3 regions of the Streptomyces sp. NPDC037273 genome follow, and region 2 is predicted to be linked to each of the others. Evidence: riboswitches for the same ligand, from Rfam matches in the RefSeq annotation. Region 2 holds a riboswitch; each other region holds the start of a gene.
What was found. A riboswitch is a leader RNA that binds a small molecule or an ion and turns the genes downstream of it on or off. The one in region 2 is predicted to bind S-adenosylmethionine.
Positions count from the first base shown of each region.

Region 1: another riboswitch for S-adenosylmethionine. It lies ahead of ACZ7G1_RS06755 (aminotransferase class V-fold PLP-dependent enzyme); the one in region 2 lies ahead of ACZ7G1_RS04620 (IclR family transcriptional regulator).
Region 3: another riboswitch for S-adenosylmethionine. It lies ahead of thrC (threonine synthase); the one in region 2 lies ahead of ACZ7G1_RS04620 (IclR family transcriptional regulator).

Region 1 is NZ_JBVJVO010000002.1:343,398-349,505, reverse strand. It holds gene qcrB (cytochrome bc1 complex cytochrome b subunit) at 1-1,547, shown strand, start outside; gene trpD (anthranilate phosphoribosyltransferase) at 1,680-2,744, shown strand; SAM riboswitch class IV at 2,827-2,943, shown strand; gene ACZ7G1_RS06755 (aminotransferase class V-fold PLP-dependent enzyme) at 3,175-4,569, shown strand; gene ACZ7G1_RS06750 (Lrp/AsnC family transcriptional regulator) at 4,641-4,922, opposite strand; gene ACZ7G1_RS06745 (rhomboid family intramembrane serine protease) at 4,919-5,653, opposite strand; gene ACZ7G1_RS06740 (hypothetical protein) at 5,812-6,054, shown strand; gene ACZ7G1_RS06735 (NYN domain-containing protein) at 6,088-6,108, shown strand, end outside.
Region 2 is NZ_JBVJVO010000001.1:1,023,206-1,029,313, reverse strand. It holds gene ACZ7G1_RS04625 (PaaI family thioesterase) at 3-437, opposite strand; SAM riboswitch class I at 709-851, shown strand; gene ACZ7G1_RS04620 (IclR family transcriptional regulator) at 1,041-1,763, shown strand; gene ACZ7G1_RS04615 (SDR family NAD(P)-dependent oxidoreductase) at 2,073-2,921, opposite strand; gene ACZ7G1_RS04610 (CGNR zinc finger domain-containing protein) at 3,024-3,638, shown strand; gene ACZ7G1_RS04605 (GNAT family N-acetyltransferase) at 3,659-4,075, opposite strand; gene ACZ7G1_RS04600 (response regulator transcription factor) at 4,116-4,781, opposite strand; gene ACZ7G1_RS04595 (sensor histidine kinase) at 4,778-5,965, opposite strand; gene ACZ7G1_RS04590 (DUF998 domain-containing protein) at 5,973-6,108, opposite strand, start outside.
Region 3 is NZ_JBVJVO010000014.1:140,542-146,649, forward strand. It holds gene ACZ7G1_RS30405 (alpha,alpha-trehalose-phosphate synthase (UDP-forming)) at 1-1,058, opposite strand, end outside; gene ACZ7G1_RS30410 (DUF7927 domain-containing protein) at 1,162-2,991, opposite strand; gene ACZ7G1_RS30415 (glucosyl-3-phosphoglycerate synthase) at 3,095-4,036, opposite strand; SAM riboswitch class I at 4,186-4,330, shown strand; gene thrC (threonine synthase) at 4,324-5,634, shown strand; gene ACZ7G1_RS30425 (MoaD/ThiS family protein) at 5,676-5,954, shown strand.

The DNA.
Region 1 (6,108 bases), on a different contig from region 2:
TCTACACGCTGGCCAAGGCCAACATGCGGAAGATCTTCCCGGACCACTGGTCCTTCATGCTGGGCGAGATCTGCCTCTACAGCTTCCTCATCATCATCCTGACGGGCGTCTATCTGACGATGTTCTTCCACCCGTCGATGAACGAGGTGGAGTACGTCGGACCGTACGTCCCGCTCCAGGGACAGCTGATGTCCGAGGCGTTCAACTCGACGATGCACATCTCGTTCGAGGTCCGTGGCGGTCTGCTCATCCGGCAGATCCACCACTGGGCGGCGCTGATCTTCCTCGCCGGCATGTTCGTGCACATGATGCGCGTCTTCTTCACCGGCGCGTTCCGCAAGCCGCGTGAGATCAACTGGCTGTTCGGCTTCCTGCTGTTCTTCCTGGGCATGTTCACCGGCTTCACCGGTTACTCGCTCCCGGACGACCTGCTCTCCGGCACCGGTGTCCGCTTCATGCAGGGCGCGATCCTGTCCGTGCCGGTCATCGGCACGTACCTGTCGATGTTCCTGTTCGGCGGCGAGTTCCCCGGCGGCGACTTCGTGGCCCGGTTCTACTCGGCCCACGTGCTGCTGCTGCCCGGCATCATGCTCGGCCTCGTGGTGGCCCACCTCATCCTGGTGTTCTTCCACAAGCACACGCAGTTCGCCGGCCCCGGCCGTACGAACAAGAACGTCGTGGGCATGCCGCTGCTGCCGGTCTACATGGCCAAGGCCGGAGGCTTCTTCTTCCTGGTCTTCGGTGTCATCGCGGTCATCGCGGCGATCGCCTCGATCAACCCGATCTGGGCCATCGGCCCGTACCGCCCGGACCAGGTGTCCACCGGCGCCCAGCCCGACTGGTACATGGGCTTCGCCGAGGGTCTGATCCGTGTCATGCCGGGCTGGGAGATCAACCTCTGGGGCCACACGCTGGTCCTGGGCGTGATGATCCCGCTGGCGATCTTCCCGGCGGTCCTCGCGGCCATCGCGGTGTACCCGTTCATCGAGTCCTGGATCACCGGCGACAAGCGCGAGCACCACATCGCGCAGCGCCCGCGCAACGCTCCGACGCGCACCGCCTTCGGTGTCGCCTGGATCACCGCGTACATGATCATGCTCGTGGGTGGTGGAAACGACCTCTGGGCGACCCACTTCCACCTGTCGCTGAACTCGATCACCTGGTTCGTGCGGATCTTCTTCTTCGTCGGTCCGGTCATCGCGTTCATCGCCACCAAGCGGATCTGCCTCGGCCTCCAGCGCCGCGACAAGGACAAGGTGCTGCACGGCCGCGAGTCGGGCATCATCAAGCGCCTGCCGCACGGTGAGTTCGTCGAGGTCCACCAGCCGCTCAGCCAGGGCGAGCTGCACCGCCTCACCGCTCACGAGCAGTACGACGCCGCGGAGCTTCCGCCGGCCGTCGACGAGAATGGTGTGGAGCGCAAGGTCGGCGCCCTGGAGAAGCTCCGGGTCAAGCTCAACAAGGGCTACTACGGCGGCGACAGCCAGATCGCCAAGCCGACGGCCGAGGAGTACAAGGAGATCCAGAGCGGCCACGGCCACCACTGATCACCTCGACCTCCTGATCACCTTCTGAGGTCGCCACGGCGAGAGCCCCGTCCATTCGATGGACGGGGCTCTTTGCCGTCCCTCCGGCTCGATAGGGTGGGACCGTATCCGTCACGATCACCAGGAGCTGCCATGAGCGCTGCGACCCCCGCTGGAGGACCTACGTCGGCGGGCCGCTCCTGGCCCGTCCTGCTGAACGGCCTGCTCGAAGGCAAGGACCTCACGGCCGACGACACGGCCTGGGCGATGGACCTCATCATGAGCGGCGAGGCGACCGACGCCCAGATCGCCGGGTTCATGGTGGCGCTGCGGGCCAAGGGCGAGACCGTGCAGGAGATCGTCGGTCTCGTACGGACCATGTACGCGCACGCCAACGTCATCGAGGTGCCGGGCCGGGCCGTCGACATCGTCGGCACCGGCGGCGACGGCGCCAAGACGGTGAACATCTCCACGATGGCGTCGATCGTCGTCGCCGGCACCGGCACGAAGGTCGTCAAGCACGGCAACCGCGCCGCCTCCTCCGCCTCCGGCTCCTCCGACGTCCTGGAGAAGCTCGGCATCAACCTGAACCTCACCCCGCGGCGGGTCGCCGAGGTCGCCGAGGAAGCCGGCATCACCATCTGCTTCGCGGTGAAGTTCCACCCCTCGCTGCGGCACGTCGCCGCGGCCCGCGGCCAGCTCGGCATCCGGACCACCTTCAACGTCCTGGGCCCGCTGACCAATCCGGCCAACGTAGGGGCCCAGGCCGTCGGCGTCGCCGACCCGCGGATGGCGCCGATCGTGGCCGGAGTCCTCGCCGAGCGCGGCAACTCGTCGCTCGTCTTCCGCGGTGACGACGGCCTGGACGAGCTGACCACCACCGGCACCTCCCGGGTCTGGGTGGTCCGGGACGGCTCCGTCACCGAGGAGCGCTTCGACCCGCGGGACGTCGGCATCGACCTCGTACCGCTGGAGGCGCTGCGCGGCGCGGACGCCTCGTACAACGCCGATGTGGCGCGCCGGCTGCTCGCGGGGGAGACCGGCCCGGTCCGGGACGCGGTGCTGCTCAACGCCGCCGCGGCGCTGACCGCCTTCGAGCCCGGCTCGGGCACCCTCGCGGAGCAGCTGGCCGCGGGCATCGCGAAGGCCGCCGAGTCGATCGACTCCGGTGCCGCCCGGCACTCCCTCGAGCGCTGGATCGCCGCCAGCAACGCCTGATCCGCGCGCTTCACGCCGGCCCCGGTCCAGCATGCGGACCGGGGTCTTGCGTTTCGGCGATCATGTGGCAGGATCTTCGGCAGGTCATGAGTGACAGCTGTGAAGCCCCGGCTTGCTGTCCGGCAACCCTCCGTCCGTGGCGGGGTGCCCCGGGTGAAGACCAGGCCGTAGGCAGCGAGGTCTACGGCAAGCGCGGACCCCTCGACACACCAGGGGTCCTGGTCTCTCGAGGAGCGTTTTCCGTGAGCAAGCGAATGCGATAGGGCGACTCCGCCCCTACTTCACCCTCGGAACAGGGTCACTTCCGCGTACCCGCGTACGCCTTCGACGTACCCACGCCGTCTCCGAGGCATCACCCGTACCCCGCCGCACCCGGCCGCGTACGGGATCCACCGAAGCCATTCCGCACCGCCCGCCGGGAGATACCGCCATGTCCGCACGCCCGAACGCCGCCACCGTCGAGTCCGCCGCCGCCGAGTCCGCCGACCCCTGCTGCGCCGCCCCGCTGCCCGTCCTCGGCCGGGACGTGACCGTCCCGCTCGTCACCGGCGGCGAGGTGACCTACGCGGCGCTCGACTACGCGGCCAGCGCCCCGGCCCTCCAGCGGGTGTGGGACGACGTCGCCGCGTACGCCCCGTACTACGGCAGCGTCCACCGCGGCGCCGGCTACCTCTCCCAGCTCTCCACCGACCTCTTCGAGAACAGCCGGGTCACCGTCGCCGAGTTCCTCGACTGCCGGCCCGACGACCAGGTCGTCTTCACCCGCTCCACCACCGACTCGCTCAACCTGCTCGCCCGGACCATCCCCGCCGACTGCGAGGTCTTCGTCTTCGAGACCGAGCACCACGCCTCGCTGCTGCCCTGGCAGGACGCCCGCGTCAGCTACCTCAACGCGCCCCGCACCCCCGCCCAGGCCGTCGAGACCCTGGAGCGCGCCCTCGCCGACCGTGACCCCTACGGCCCGGCCCTCGTCTGCGTCACCGGCGCCTCGAACGTCACCGGAGAGCTCTGGCCGGTGAAGGAGCTCGCCGCCGCCGCGCACGCCCACGGCGCCCGGATCGTCCTCGACGCCGCCCAGCTCGCGCCCCACCACCCCGTCTCCGTCAAGGAGTTGGACGTCGACTGGGTCGCCTTCTCCGGGCACAAGCTGTACGCGCCCTTCGGTTCCGGCGTCCTCGCCGGCCGCGCCGACTGGCTCCAGGACGCCGAGCCCTACCTCGCGGGCGGCGGCGCCTCCCGCAAGGTGGCCCGCCGCGCCGACGGCGGCGTGGACGTCGAGTGGCACACCACCGCGGCCCGCCACGAGGCCGGCTCCCCGAACGTCATCGGCGTCTACTCCATCGCCTCCGCCTGCAAGGCGCTCACCGAGGCCGGCTTCGACCAGCTCGTCGCCCGCGAGCAGCACCTCATCGACACGGTCCGCGCCGGTCTCGCCGAGGTCCCGGAGGTGCGCGTGCTCTCCCTCTTCGGCGACGACGCGCCCCGCGTCGGCGTCATCTCCTTCGTCGTCGAGGGCTGGAACAGCTCCCACTTCGCCGCCGCGCTCTCCGCCGAGTACGGCATCGGCGTCCGCGACGGCCTCTTCTGCGCCCACCCGCTGGTCCGCACCCTGCTCGGCAGCGACCCGCAGGACGTCGGCGAGTGCGGCGCCCCCGAGGCGGCCCCGGGGGAGCGCTCGCTCAACGCCATCCGGGTGAGCTTCGGCGCCGGTACGCCGGACGAGCACGTGGAGCGGTTCGTCAGCGCCGTGAAGGAGCTCGTCCGGGACGGCGCGCAGTGGAAGTACCGCACCGAGGACGGCCGCTGCGTCCCGGACCGCGGCTGATTGGTCACTCGTACGGGTGAAGGGGGCCTCCCGGACGGGAGGCCCCCTTCATATGTCCGGCGGTCCGGGTCTCAGGACTCCAGGCCGATGGCGAAGGCCGCCTCCAGGTCGTGCTGGGAGTACGTACGGAAGGCCACGTGCGTGTCGGTGGCCTCGACGCCCGGGATCTTGCTGATGCGACCGGGGATCACGTCCGCCAGGTCGTCGTGGCGGGGCACCCGGACCATCGCGATGAGGTCGTACGTGCCGGTCACCGAGAAGACCTCGCTGACGCTGTCGAGCGCGGCGATCGACTCGGCGATCTCGGGGATCCGGTCCACGCTGGTCTTGATGAGCACGATCGCGGTGATCACGGCTGGCTATCTCCCTCGGTCGCCGCGGCTGGTGCCTTCACTCTATCCCCACCCCGGTAGCACCCCCAGGCGTAGAGGAAGCCGACCGAGAAGCCCACCACGTGGGCCAGGTAGGCGACGCCGGGGCCCGGCCCCGCCGCGCGCGCGGCCAGCCACTGGAGCACGAACCAGAAGATCAGCACGATCCAGGCGGGGAAGCGCAGCGGAAGGAAGAGGAGGAAGGGGAAGAGGCTGGTCACCCGGGCGCGCGGGAAGAGGAAGAGGAAGGCCCCGAGCACCGCCGAGATCGCCCCCGACGCCCCGACCAGGGTCTGCTCGCTCTCCGCGTGCGCCACCGCGTACCCGAGCAGCGCCAGATAGCCGGTGCCCAGGTAGAAGACGGCGAAGCCGGCCGGGCCCATGCGCTCCTCGACCATCGCCCCGAAGACGTACAGGAAGAGCATGTTGCCGAGCAGGTGCAGCCAGCTGCCGTGGACGAAGAGCGCGGTCAGCGGGGTGATGAGGGCGTGCGGCTCGCCGCTCGTCAGCTCGGCGGGGACGACGCCCCAGCGGCGGAAGTACGCGCCCTGCGCGGCGAGCAGCGCGTCCCCGGAGCCGTACACCGGATTGACCCCGGAGACGGGACTGACCAGGAAGAGGAGACCGCAGGCGGCGATCAGTCCGTAGGTCACCGTGGGCCCCTTGCGCGCGCCACGCCAGGCGCCGCGGGCCGCTCCTCGCCAGTCGATCATGGACAGATCATGGCGTACCGGGGCCGAACTGGACAGAGTGCCTCGCCGTGCCCCGGGGTACCGGGGAGGCCGTAGGGTTACGGGCACGACGACCGCAGTTCGACGGCGCACCGCGGCTCCCGCACCTGGTACGACACGACAGGAAGAAGGACGGACCGATGACGACGGTTCCCCTGCCGACCGATGAGACCCGCTGGCGCTGCACCCTCTGCGGCAACCTGACCCGCTTCGACGTGACGCGCTCCTCGAAGGTCGTGGAGTACGTCCATCTGGACCTCGCGGGAGACCCGACGGTCGAGGAGCGTCAGGTGGTCAGTGAGACCATCGAGTCGGTCCGCTGCCGCTGGTGCAACGCGGTGGACCAGATCGAACTGGTGGACAGGCCGGGCACCGCCTCCTGAGGGCTGGTGCGGACGACATAGGGGTGACGGATCGTGGAGCAGCCCGCGCACGGT
Region 2 (6,108 bases):
GCCTACTGCTCCGTCTGCGTGGACTCGGGGACCGAGACCGTCCCCTGCGCCACCGCGCACAGGGTCTCCGCTCCCGCGCCGTCCACGACCGACAGGTCGCAGCGGCACACGACGCGAGACCGGCCCGCGCGGATGACGCGGGCGTGCGCCCGGAGCAAGGTGCCGTCGGCGGGGCGAAGGTAGTCGATGGTGAAGCCGGCGGTGAGCAGCCGCGGGCCGACGACGGTGCCTGCGGCGAAGGTGAGCGTGTTGTCCGCCGCGTAGGCGAGGACGCCGCCGTGCAGGAAGCCGTTCTGCTGGCGCAGCTCGTCGCGGATGTCGATCTCCAGCGTCGCCTCGCCGTCCCCGAAGGCCGTGAGGCGGGCGCCGAGCAGGTCACTGAACGGCTGGGCGGCCAGTACCTTGCGAGCGAGCATCAGGTCCGCAGCGTCCGTCATGTGTCGTCTCGCCTTCCGTCGTCATCTCCCCGGGCGGATGGAGCGCCACCATGACCGGTCACCCACGGGCGGCACCACCCACCGGGCACCCAGGCCTCGCCGCATCCGTCACGTCGCGCGACCGCTCCCCCGCCGTCTCGTCTCCGAAAGCTAGCATCGCACGCAACCTTCGCCCCTCAGGGGCCATTTGACGTCGGTCCGGGCTACCGGCCGCAGGCCCGGTTGGGAAATCGTTGGCAAGCAGCGCCGGGAGTCTTGTATGGTTCCTCGCGAATCATCCAGAGGGGTGGAGGGACCGGCCCTACGAAGCCCCGGCAACTTCCCGTTTCGACTCGGCGCTCAATGTTCGCGTCGTGGCGTCGGGATCAGTGCCAACTCCGGCCTGCGCCAACGTGGCGTGGGAAAAGATGAGGAGACATGGTGCTCTCTGTGCTGTCCTTCGCCCCGGCTCTGACCCTTCCGGGCTTTTCGCGTACCCCTTTCATGATCACCGCGACGTATATGTCGGCCGTTTCGGCCCTCTCCCGCTGATCATCCCTGCCCCCTCTTGGGCGAGGTCGCCGCGATGCGCAGGTCGCGGTCCGAGACTGGAGTACCTCTTTCATGGACATTTCGGATATTTCTAGTGGTGTCGGCGTCCTCGACAAGGCGGCGGTCATCCTCGACGCGCTCGCGGCGGGCCCGGCCAACCTGGCGGGACTGGTCAGCGCCACCGGCTTGGCCCGGCCCACGGCCCACCGGCTCGCGCTCGCGCTCGAACGCCACCGCCTGGTGGCCAGGGACTTGCAGGGCCGTTTCGTCCTCGGCCCCCGACTCCGGGAGCTCTCGGCCGCCGCGGGCGAGGACTGCCTGCTGACCGCGGCCGGGCCGGTCCTCACCTCGCTTCGGGACAGCACCGGCGAGACCGCGCAGCTCTACCGGCGCCAGGGCGAGGTACGCGTCTGCGTCGCCACCGCCGAGCGGACCGCCGGCCTGCGCGACCTCGTGCCGGTGGGTTCCGCGCTGTCCATGAAGGCGGGCTCCGCCGCCCAGGTCCTGCTGGCCTGGGAGGAACCCGAGCGCTTCTACCAAGGCCTGCAGGGCGCTCGCTTCACGGCCACCACCCTCAGCGGTGTACGGCGCCGAGGCTGGGCCCAGTCCATCGGCGAGCGCGAGCCCGGTACGGCTTCGGTCTCCGCACCGGTCCGCGACCCTTCCGACCGCGTCGTCGCCGCCGTCACCCTGACCGGCCCCGTCCAGCGCCTCAGCCGGCACCCCGGCGCCCGGCTCGCGCAGGCCGCCGTCGCCGCGGCCGCCCGCCTTACTCAGGCCGTCGTCCACGCCTGAGCCGGGCAGCACCCGCACCCCGGCTGTCGTCCACGCCTGAGCCAAGGAACACCACGCCCGGGCCGCCGTCCACGCCTGAGCCAGGCAACACCACACCCGGGCCGCCGTCCGCGCCTGGCCCAGGCAACACCACACCCAGGCCGCCGTCCACGCCTGAGTCAGGGAACACCACACCCGGGCCGACCGGGCAGGCGCGGGCGCGCACCGCCGAGGGCTCCCCGGCCGATCACCGCCGCGACCGGCCCCCGGCGGTACGGGCGTTCGCCGATCACTGCCGCGACCGGCCCCCGGCAGTACGGGCGTTCGCGGTCACCTGTCGACCGCTTCGGTCACGTGCCGCCACCCGTCCAGATCCGCGAGGCGCGCATCCAGGGCGGCGCGCATGCCCTTGGCGCCGGAGGTGCCGAGGGCCAGGCGGAGCGGAGGGTTGGGGCTGTCGACCGCGGTCCGGATGCCGGCGGCGATGCGCGACGCGGAGGCGAAGGCGGACTCCGGCATCTCACCGATGCCCTTGTGGACCTCGCGGACGGTCCCGTCGTAGTCGGCCAGGCCGGTGGCGACGTCGAGGTTGGCCAGGAAGGAGGTCGCGGTGAATCCGGGCTGGATGACCGTGACCTTGATGCCGAGCGGTGCGACTTCGGCGGCGAGCGCGTCCGAAAGGCCCTCGACCGCGTACTTGGTCGCGGCCAGCAGCCCGACGCCGGGATGGGCGGACTGCCCGTAGACGGACGAGCCCTGGAGGATGTGCCCGGACCGCTGGGCGCGGAGCACCGGCAACGTCGCGCGCAGCACGTTGAGCACTCCGAAGACGTTGGTGTCGAACACGGCACGAGCCTGCTCGTCGGAGGCCTCCTCGACGGCTCCGAACAGTCCGTAGCCGGCGTTGTTGGCCACGACGTCGATGCGGCCGAACCGTGCGAGCGCGCGCTGGACCGCGTCGCGGACCGCCCGCTCGTCACGCACGTCCGTCGGGATCAGGAGCAGGCGCTCGGCGTGCGTCTCGGTCAGTTCCTCCAGGGACGCGGTGTCGCGGGCGAGCGCCGCGACGACGCCGCCGCTCTCGAGCGCCTGGACCACGAGTTCGCGGCCGATGCCGGACGTCGCGCCGGTGATGAGCCAGGTGCGGGGATGGGTCTGCTGGTTGAGTTCCTCGTTCATGTTGCGACCGTAAGGAGTTAGCTCGCAACACGTCAAGCCCATCGAGACCGTTCGTTGCCCGCTAGACCGATTAGCACCTATCCACTGAGGTAGGCTGAGGGCATGAGCACTGCGGCAGCCGGATCCCCCAAGAACAGCCCGCGCACCGTCACGCCAGCGGTGGCGACCGTGCTCGCGTTCGTGAACACGCGCGCGGACGGATCGGGCCGGCAGGAGCTGTTCGAGGACGGCGACTCCTTCGCGGCATGGCTGGCGCGGTACGACGAGTTCGGCGCGGGCGAAGCCGCGGCCACCGACGCCGACGCCGCGGCGGCACGCGAACTGCGCGACGCTCTGGTGACCCTGCTGCTCGCGCACTCGGGCGACGAGGAGAGCCAGGGTGAGCCCTTGCGGCGCGCCGAGCGCCACCTGCGGCGCGCGGGTTCGCTCTACCCGCTGGCGACGGTGATCACGGCCGGCGGCGTCGAGCTGGCATCACCTCAGGCGGGAGTGGAGCGCGCGTTCGGAACCGTACTGGCCGCGGTGACGACCTTCGCCCAGAGCAGCGACTGGGGACGCGTCAAAGCCTGCCGCAACCCCCCGTGCCACTTCGGCTTCTTCGACCGCAGCCGCAACGGCGGCGGCCTCTACTGCAGCCCCGGCTGCGGCTCCCAGGTCTCCATGCGCAACTACCGCCACCGTCAGCGCGAGGAAGGCCGGACACCGCCCCAGGTGTGAGGGCGCACGACCTCATCGATCTACGACTCGTCGAACGTCCAGCTCAGCGCCACTTGCCCCGCCTCCGAGACACCCCCAGCGCGGCGATACGTCGCAAGCGCCGCCGCGTTGTCCTCATCCGTGATCGTCCACGCGCCGTAGCAGCCCCGCTCGCGTGACAGATCCGCGAGCGCCGAGACCAGAGCGCCGCCCACACCACGCCCACGGAACGCCTCGTCGACGCCCAACTCGTACAGGAACATCTCCGTACCCTTGTCCGGGTGTGTCATCTCGACACCCGTGACCATCCCCGCCGGGGCGCCGTCCACATAGGCGATCAGAAGATGATGCCGCTCATCCGCGAGGAACCGTTCGGTCGCCTCCCGCACAGGCGCGGAGTCGAAGAGATGCCCGGCGGCGTCGACCGCCTCGACCTGAGTGATGCGACGGATCTCCATACGGCGATGCTGACAGGTCTCGTCGTCAAGCGTCGGCCCATTACGCGCCGGCGCGGACCAGACCCGTCTCGTAGGCGAGGATCACCAGTTGGGCGCGGTCGCGGACGTCGAGTTTGGCGATCGCGCGGGTGACGTGCGTCTTGGCGGTGAGGGGGCTGATGAAGAGCCGGGCGGCGATCTGGTCGTTGGAGAGGCCGGTCGCTATCAGGCGGGTGACCTCGAGTTCCCGCGCGGTGAGTACGGAGAGCCGCTCGGCGGTGTCGGTGGGGGCCGCCGGGAGGTGGGCGAACTGCTCGATCACGCGTCGTGTCACGCCCGGCGAGAGCAGTGCGTCGCCGGCCGCGACCGCCCGGACGGCCTGGCGCAGGTCGTCCGGTTCGATCTCCTTGGTGAGGAACCCGCTCGCGCCCGCGCGCAGGGCCGCGAAGACGTACTCGTCGGTCTCGAAGGTGGTGAGGACGATGACCCGGCAGCCCGCCAGTTCGGGATCCCCGACGATCGTCCGGGTGGCGGTGAGACCGTCCGTGCCCGGCATCCGTATGTCCATGAGGACGACGTCGGGGTGAAGCGCGCGGGCGGCACGGACAGCCTCGTCCCCCGTACCCGCCTCGCCGACGACCTCGATGTCCTCCGCCCGGGCCAGGAGGCTGCTGAATCCGGCCCGTACCAGGGCTTGGTCGTCGGCCAGGAGCACCTTGATCGTCATGGGTGGAAGCCTGACACAGGGATCACGGCCCGCACGACCCAGCCGCCGCCCTCGCCGTGCGCCCCGGCGGAGAACTCGCCGCCGAGCGCCCGAACCCGTTCTTCCATGCCGCGCACACCGTGCCCGGTCACCCCCGATGCCCGCGCCGCTGTCCTGCCGTCGTCGGTGACGCTCACCACCACCCGCCCTTCCCCGAGCCGCACGGACACGTCGGCGTTCGAAGCCGCCGCGTGACGGACGGTGTTGGTGAGCGCCTCCTGGACGATCCGGTGGACGGCGAGCGAGACCGGCGCGGGTACGGAGCTCAGATCACCGGCGGTCTCCAGCCCGATGGCCAACTCCGCCGACCGCATCCGCTCGACGAGCGCGGCCACCTCCGGCACCCCGGCCACGGGCTGCTCCGGGTCCTCCCCCGGCGCGCGCAGCACGTGGACGAGCGCCCGGAGGTCCCGTACGGCCTCGGTACGGACCTGCTGGGCGGTCGTGAGCGCGGCCCGCGCCTGCTGCGGCGAGTCCTCCAGAGCCTCAGCCGCGACCCGGAGCTGGATGCCCACGACCGTGAGGGTGTGCCCGACGACGTCATGGAGTTCGCGAGCGATGTCCAGACGCGCCTCCGCGATCCGCCGGCCAGCCTCCAGATCCCGCTCCCGCGCCGCTCGCACGAGGCGCTCGTCGAGTTCGGCCCGCCAGCGGACGCGGTTGCGGTAGGCGGTCGCGCCCGCGAGGAGCACCGCGAGCCACAGCGCCTCGGCACCCACGGAAGCGAGGACCTCGCGCGGTCCGCCGCCCCCCGCCGTCGCCTCCCAGGCCGCGGCGAACCCCAGCTCGACGAGGCCCACGCCGGCCGCCCACGGAAGACCGGCCCGACCGGGCCGGTCATCGGCAGCCAGCGTCGCGTAGGCGACGGACACCGGCCACACCCACCCACCATCGGTCAGTCCGGACGTCCGGAACACAATCACGGCCTGCACGCTCGCCAACAGCACCGCGAGCGGCCACCGTCGCCGCACCACGAGCAACAGTCCCAGCCACAGCGCCAGCGGCAAGGCTCCCGCGACATCCAGCCGCCCACCGGACCAGGCCGTGCCCGCCAGGACCGCGACAGCGGTGCCGGCCGCGAACAGCCCGTCGACGCATCGCGAGGAGCGCAGGCGGGCCGGGACGAGGGCGGGAGTTCGGTCCATGGATCGATCATCCACGACGGCCCCTCCCCCGCTCGCCGCCAGGGCCCGCCACGACCAGAGCGAGCGCGACCCACCCCAAATCGGCGACAAGAACCAGACGTTCGACGAGCCCGACCAGCGTGGGGGCGCCGCCGAGACCCAGC
Region 3 (6,108 bases), on a different contig from region 2:
TCGGCGAGCCGGTAGGCGGCGAGGGAGCGGGTGAAGTCGTCCTGGACGGAGACGAGGACGGGCTGCCAGGCGGGGGTGCCGAACTCGGCGTTGATCTCGGCGGCGAGGTCGGAGACGGCGGCGGTGTAGGCGCGGTAGACGTCGAGGTCCTGGCGGGAGGGGTAGGCCGAGGCCAGGTGGACGACGCGGTCGTGCCACTCGGGGCGGGTGGCGAGGAGCTCGCGGTAGGCGAGCAGGCCGCGGAGGATGTTCTTGGAGAGCTCGGTGCGGTCGACGCGGACGATGGTCCTGCGGTCGCCGACCTCCTTGCGCAGCGCGGCGAGCCGTTCGTCGACCTCGGGGCGGTGGGCGAGGGAGCGGAGTTCGTCGCCGTCGACGCCCAGGGGGTGCACCGCGACCTCGGAGCGGCCGAGGCCGTCGGGGCCCGCGCACTCGGTGAAGGCGGAGGCCCAGGCCTGGGTGTGGAAGCCGAGGTGGTCGGCGCCGAGCATGCCGGCGAGGAGTTCCCCGCGCAGGTCGTCGGGGAGCATGCGGAGGTAGGCGGGGGAGGCCCACGGGGTGTGCGTGAAGTGGGCGATGCGGAGGTCGGGGCGGAGCGCGCGGAGCTGACCGGGGACAAGGGCCAGGTGGTAGTCCTGGACGAGGACCGCGGCGCCGTCCGCCGCCTCGGCGGCCAGGGCTTCGGCGAAGGCGCGGTTGTAGGCGCGGTACGACTCCCAGCGGCGGCGGAACGCGGCGTCGAAGACGGGCTCGCTCGGGATGTCGTACAGGTGGTGGTGGAGGAACCAGAGCACCGAGTTCGCGATGCCGTTGTACGCGTCGTCGTGGACGGCCGGATCGATGTCGAGCATGCGGACGCCCGGCTCGGAGACGCCACGGCGGACGGCCTCGCGGTCGCCCTCGCCGAGCGCCGCGCACACCCAGAGGCTTTCCCGGGCGGACACGGCGCTCAGCCCCGAGACGAGGCCGCCGCCGCCCCTGCGGGCTTCGAGGGAGCCGTCTTCGCCGGGGACGTACGAGACCGGGCCCCGGTTGGATGCCACGAGCACAGTAGCCATGTGGCGAACCTAGCCCGTCCCGTAAACGCTCAAACGTACGTATACGAGACAGGCTGATCCGGCCACGGGGAGTCACCGCAGGTCAGTGACTCCCCGCTGTCCTTCAGTCGCGGCGGCCGCGCATCGCCGCCTTGGCGACCAGGCCCGTCGCCGCGAGGGCGACCGCGAGGGCGCCGAGCAGCCAGAGCCGCTCGCCGTTGCCGCCGGTGTCGGCCATGGAGCCGGAGCCGCGGCCGCCCTGGGGTCCCGGTGCCGGGGCCGCGGGGGAGGTGTGCGGCGCGGAGACCGTGGCCGAGGCCGTCGCGGACGTGCTGGGGGCCGGGGTGGACGGCTCGTCGGAGGAGGTCGGCGGGGCGGGTGACGAGGGGCTCGGCGAGGGGTCCGTCGGCGTGGGCTTCGGGGACTCCGTCACCTCGGGGAGGTCGAGCACCGGGGCGACCGCGCAGGCCGGGTCCTGGCTGCCGTCGCCGCAGTTGGTACGCGCGGTCTCGAACTCGACGGCGTTGCGGAGCTTGCCGTCGCCGGCCGGCGGGTTCTTGATCTTCACCGAGTAGGTGACGGTCGCCGTCTGGCCGGCCGGGATGGTGCCGGTCCAGCCGACCTTGGGCTTGTCGTATGTGGCCGTGCCGATGTCGCTGCGCGCGTCGCCGTTGTAGTCGGCGTCGTCGAGGTTGCCGGTGAGGTCGTCGCTGAACTTGGCGTTCGGGTAGTCCAGCGGGCTGATGTTCTTCGCGGTGATCGTGTACGTCAGGGTGTCACCGGGTTTGACCTTGGTCGTGCTCGCCTTCTTGGTGATCTCCAGGTCGGGGACCGGTACGGAGAAGGCGAGGCCGGAGGGCACGTAGGTGTCGCCGCTGGTGGAGAAGGTCAGCTCGGCCGAGGTCGCGCCGGGCGGGACGGCGCCGGAGGGGACGTCGAAGGCCTTGGCGTCGATGCTGAGGTTGTTCTGCGTCCTCGGGTTGACGGCGCCGTCGTCCTCGCTGATGAAGAAGTTGTTCGTGTTGCCGGTGTGGGCCTCGGTGACGTTCTGGCCGTCGACGAGGAACTTGTCGCCCGGCGTGTTCCAGTCGCCCTCGTACGCGGTGACGCTCGCCCGCACGGTGCCCGGGTTCCGGTAGAAGCCGTCCACGGTGATGGTCGTGGCCGGGGAGGTCGAGCGCTGGAGGACGTGGCCGCCGTAGACGTACACGTTCCGGCGCTCGGGGGCGCGGACCGGGTCGGGGCCCGGGAACTTGTGCACGACGGTCAGCGACCAGCCCGCGACACAGCCCTTGCCGGTCGGCGCCCACAGGTTGCCGACCGCGATCGGCACGTCCCCGCCGGTGACGCCCGCGAAGGCGGCCGTCACGTCCGACTCGCCCGTGTAGTAGTGCGGGCCGCTGGTGTCGGCCGGGTCGACGACCATGCTGTCGATCGAGACCGGCGCGGCCGCCCCCGTGCCGACCTTGATCACCGGGGTGGTCGTCGCCGGGTCGCCTGGCGAGGCGTCGACGTCCGCGCCGGAGATGTCGCAGCGCTTGAGCGCCGCGCCGCTCGGGCCCCGGTACGTGCCGTCGTTGCCGCCCCAGAACAGCCGGGCGTACGCGACCTCCGCGCCCGCCGGGATCACGACGTGGCCGGTGCTTGAGCCGTAGCCGGTGTCCCCGACGCCGCCCGCGTCGATGCGCCGCATCACGAAGGTGTTGTTGTTGTCGGACCCCTGGCCGCTCGCCGCCGACGCGCAGCGGGCGGCCAGGTCGGCGGGGGCGGTGGGACAGCCCATGACCGTGTTGCCGATGGTGGTGAAGTCGCCGTACAGCGACTCGTCGTACCGCTTTCCGAAGGGCTCGACCACGTCCGCGGAGGCCGGACCGGCCGCCGTGAACGCGAGCGAGCCCGCCGTGAGGCCGATGGCCGCCAGCACTCTGCCCAGGTGAAGTCGTCTGAAGCGCATAAAAGGGCAATGTAGGCAAAGAGGATCATCGTGGGGCGTTACGCCACGCGGTCGATCCGCTCCGCCGTGTACGTGGTGGCCGGGTACGCCTCCGCCCCCGCCCTCAGGCCACCTGGCGGCGCGCGTACTCCGCGATCTCGGCCATCGGAGGACGCTCCTCCGTGTCCACCGCGTACGTGCGCGGCTCGAAGCCCTTCTCGCCGCGCTCGAACTGGGTGAGACGCGGGCGGACCAGATGGCCCCGGGAGAGCCGCAGCTGCGCCGTCCGGTAGATCGCGGCCGCCATCCGGCCGAGCGCCTGCCCGTCCTGGTGCCGGTGCTTGCGCACCCCGACGTCCACCTGGGCGAGCGCGTCCAGGCCCACCGTGTGCAGCGCGTCGACGAGGAGCCCCAGCTCCACTCCGTAACCGACCGGGAACGGCAGCCGTTCGAGCAGCGAGCGGCGCGCCGCGTACTCCCCGCCCAGCGGCTGGACGAAGCCGGCCAGCTGCGGCCAGTGCAGGTTGAGCAGGGGGCGCGCCACCAGCTCGGTCACCCGCCCGCCCTGGCCTGGCGTGTCTCCGAACGGCCGGTCGTACATGGCCTTCACGAACTCGACGTCCGGGTCGGTGAGCAGCGGGCCGACGATCCCCGTGACGAAGTCCGCGGAGAAGTCCCGCAGGTCCGCGTCGACGAAACAGACGACGTCCCCGCTCGTCACCATCAGTGAGCGCCACAGGACCTCGCCCTTGCCGGGGACGGCCGGTATTCGGGGGAGTATCGCGTCGCGGGCGACGACCCGCGCGCCGGCCGCCGCGGCGACCTCCGCCGTGCGGTCGGTGGAGCCCGAGTCGATCACCACCAGCTCGTCGACCAGCGGCACCGCCTCCGTCATCAGCTCCCGCCGGATCACCGCGACGATGTCGCCGACGGTCGCCTCCTCGTTCAGCGCGGGCAGCACGACGCTGACCTTCGTATTGCGCTTGGCGGCGAGGATGCGCTCCAGCGGCCGGTCCGCCACAGACCAGGACCGCCGGTCCAGCCAGCGCTCCACCTCTTCCAGCACGTGATCTCCATCTCGCGGTACGGACGGCCCGTCCAAGCTCCGGGGCCTTCGGTTACAGTCTTGAACAACGCGGATGCCCGATGCACGTCGGGGTGCCGACCGCGTCGGAGTGCAGGAACGAAAGTCCACCGCACTTCACAATCGAATACCGCTCATCCAGAGGGGCAGAGGGAAACGGCCCGTTGAAGCCCCGGCAACCCTCCAGTCGGTTACTCGTCCTCCAGCGAGGCTCCCGGCTAGGGAAGGTGCCAAATCCGTCTCATGACGAAAAATTCGTCATGGGAAAGATGAGGAGAAAGGGCCTCGCCTCCATGGCTGTACAGACCGTCGCTTCCGCCACCACCGTCGACCTCGGTCCCGCGTCCGGGCTTTCCTGTCGCGAATGCGGTGAAGTCTTCCCGCTCGGCCCGATCTTCGCCTGCGAACTCTGTTTCGGACCGCTCGAAGTCGCGTACGACCTTCCCGCCGGTGACCCCGAGGCGCTGCGCAAGCGGATCGAGGCAGGACCCGCCAACATCTGGCGCTACGCCCCGCTGCTGCCCGTCCCGGCCGACGTCGCCGAGAAGCCGAACCTGAACCCCGGCTGGACCCCGCTCGTCAAGGCCGACAACCTCGCCCGCGAGCTCGGCGTCGCCCCCGGCAAGCTCTTCGTCAAGGACGACTCCGGCAACCCGACCCACTCCTTCAAGGACCGGGTCGTCGCGCAGGCCCTCGAAGCAGCCCGCGCCTTCGGCTTCACCACCCTCTCCTGCTCCTCCACCGGCAACCTGGCCGGCGCCGTCGGCGCCGCCGCCGCCCGCGCCGGCTTCCGCTCCTGCGTCTTCATCCCGCACGACCTGGAGCAGGGCAAGGTCGTCATGGCCGGCGTCTACGGCGGCGACCTGGTCGCCATCGAGGGCAACTACGACGACGTCAACCGCTTCTGCTCGGAGCTCATCGGCGACCCGCTCGGCGAGGGCTGGGGCTTCGTGAACGTCAACCTCCGCCCGTACTACGGCGAGGGCTCCAAGACGCTGGCGTACGAGATCTGCGAGCAGCTCGGCTGGGTCATCCCCGACCAGCTCGTCATCCCGATCGCCTCCGGCTCCCAGCTCACGAAGATCGACAAGGGTCTCCAGGAGCTCATCAAGCTGGGCCTCGTCGAGGACAAGCCGTACAAGATCTTCGGCGCCCAGGCCGAGGGCTGCTCCCCGGTCTCCGCCGCCTTCAAGGCCGGCCACGACGTGGTCCGCCCGCAGAAGCCGAACACGATCGCCAAGTCGCTCGCCATCGGCAACCCGGCGGACGGCCCCTACGTCCTCGACATCGCCCGCCGCACCGGCGGCGCCGTGGAGGACGTGAACGACGAGCAGGTGGTGGACGCCATCAAGCTGCTCGCGCGGACCGAGGGCATCTTCGCCGAGACCGCGGGCGGCGTGACCGTCGGCGTCACGCGCAAGCTCGTCGAGGCCGGTGTCATCGACCCGAACCTCACCACCGTCGTCCTCAACACCGGTGACGGGCTCAAGACCCTCGACGCGGTGGCCGACACCTCCGGTGCGACCGTCACCATCCGCCCGAGCCTCGACGCCTTCCGCGACGCCGGCCTGGCGCTCTGACACCCGCCCGCTCCCCCGGTTCCCCGAAAGGTTTCGACGACATGGCCGTGAACGTCCGCATCCCCACCATCCTCCGCACCTACACGGGCGGTCAGTCCGAGGTCCAGGCCGAGGGCGCGACCCTCGCCGAGGTCATCGCCGACCTGGAGAAGAACCACACGGGCATCGCCGCCCGCGTCCTGGACGACCAGGGCAAGCTGCGCCGCTTCGTCAACGTCTACGTGAACGACGACGACGTGCGCTTCGAGCAGGGTCTGGAGACGGCCACCCCGGCCGGCGCGGGCGTCTCGATCATCCCGGCCGTCGCCGGCGGCTGCTGACGCCTATCGCGTCCCGTCTTTCTCGAATTGCCCCTTCCGCGCCTATAAGCGGAAGGGGCAATTCTGCATGGTTGAGCGGGGTAGAGTTGGGGAAGTCCCCTCCGCTGCTCATGCCGGACGCATATGAGAAAGCGTCTTCGCGCGACAAGAAGCA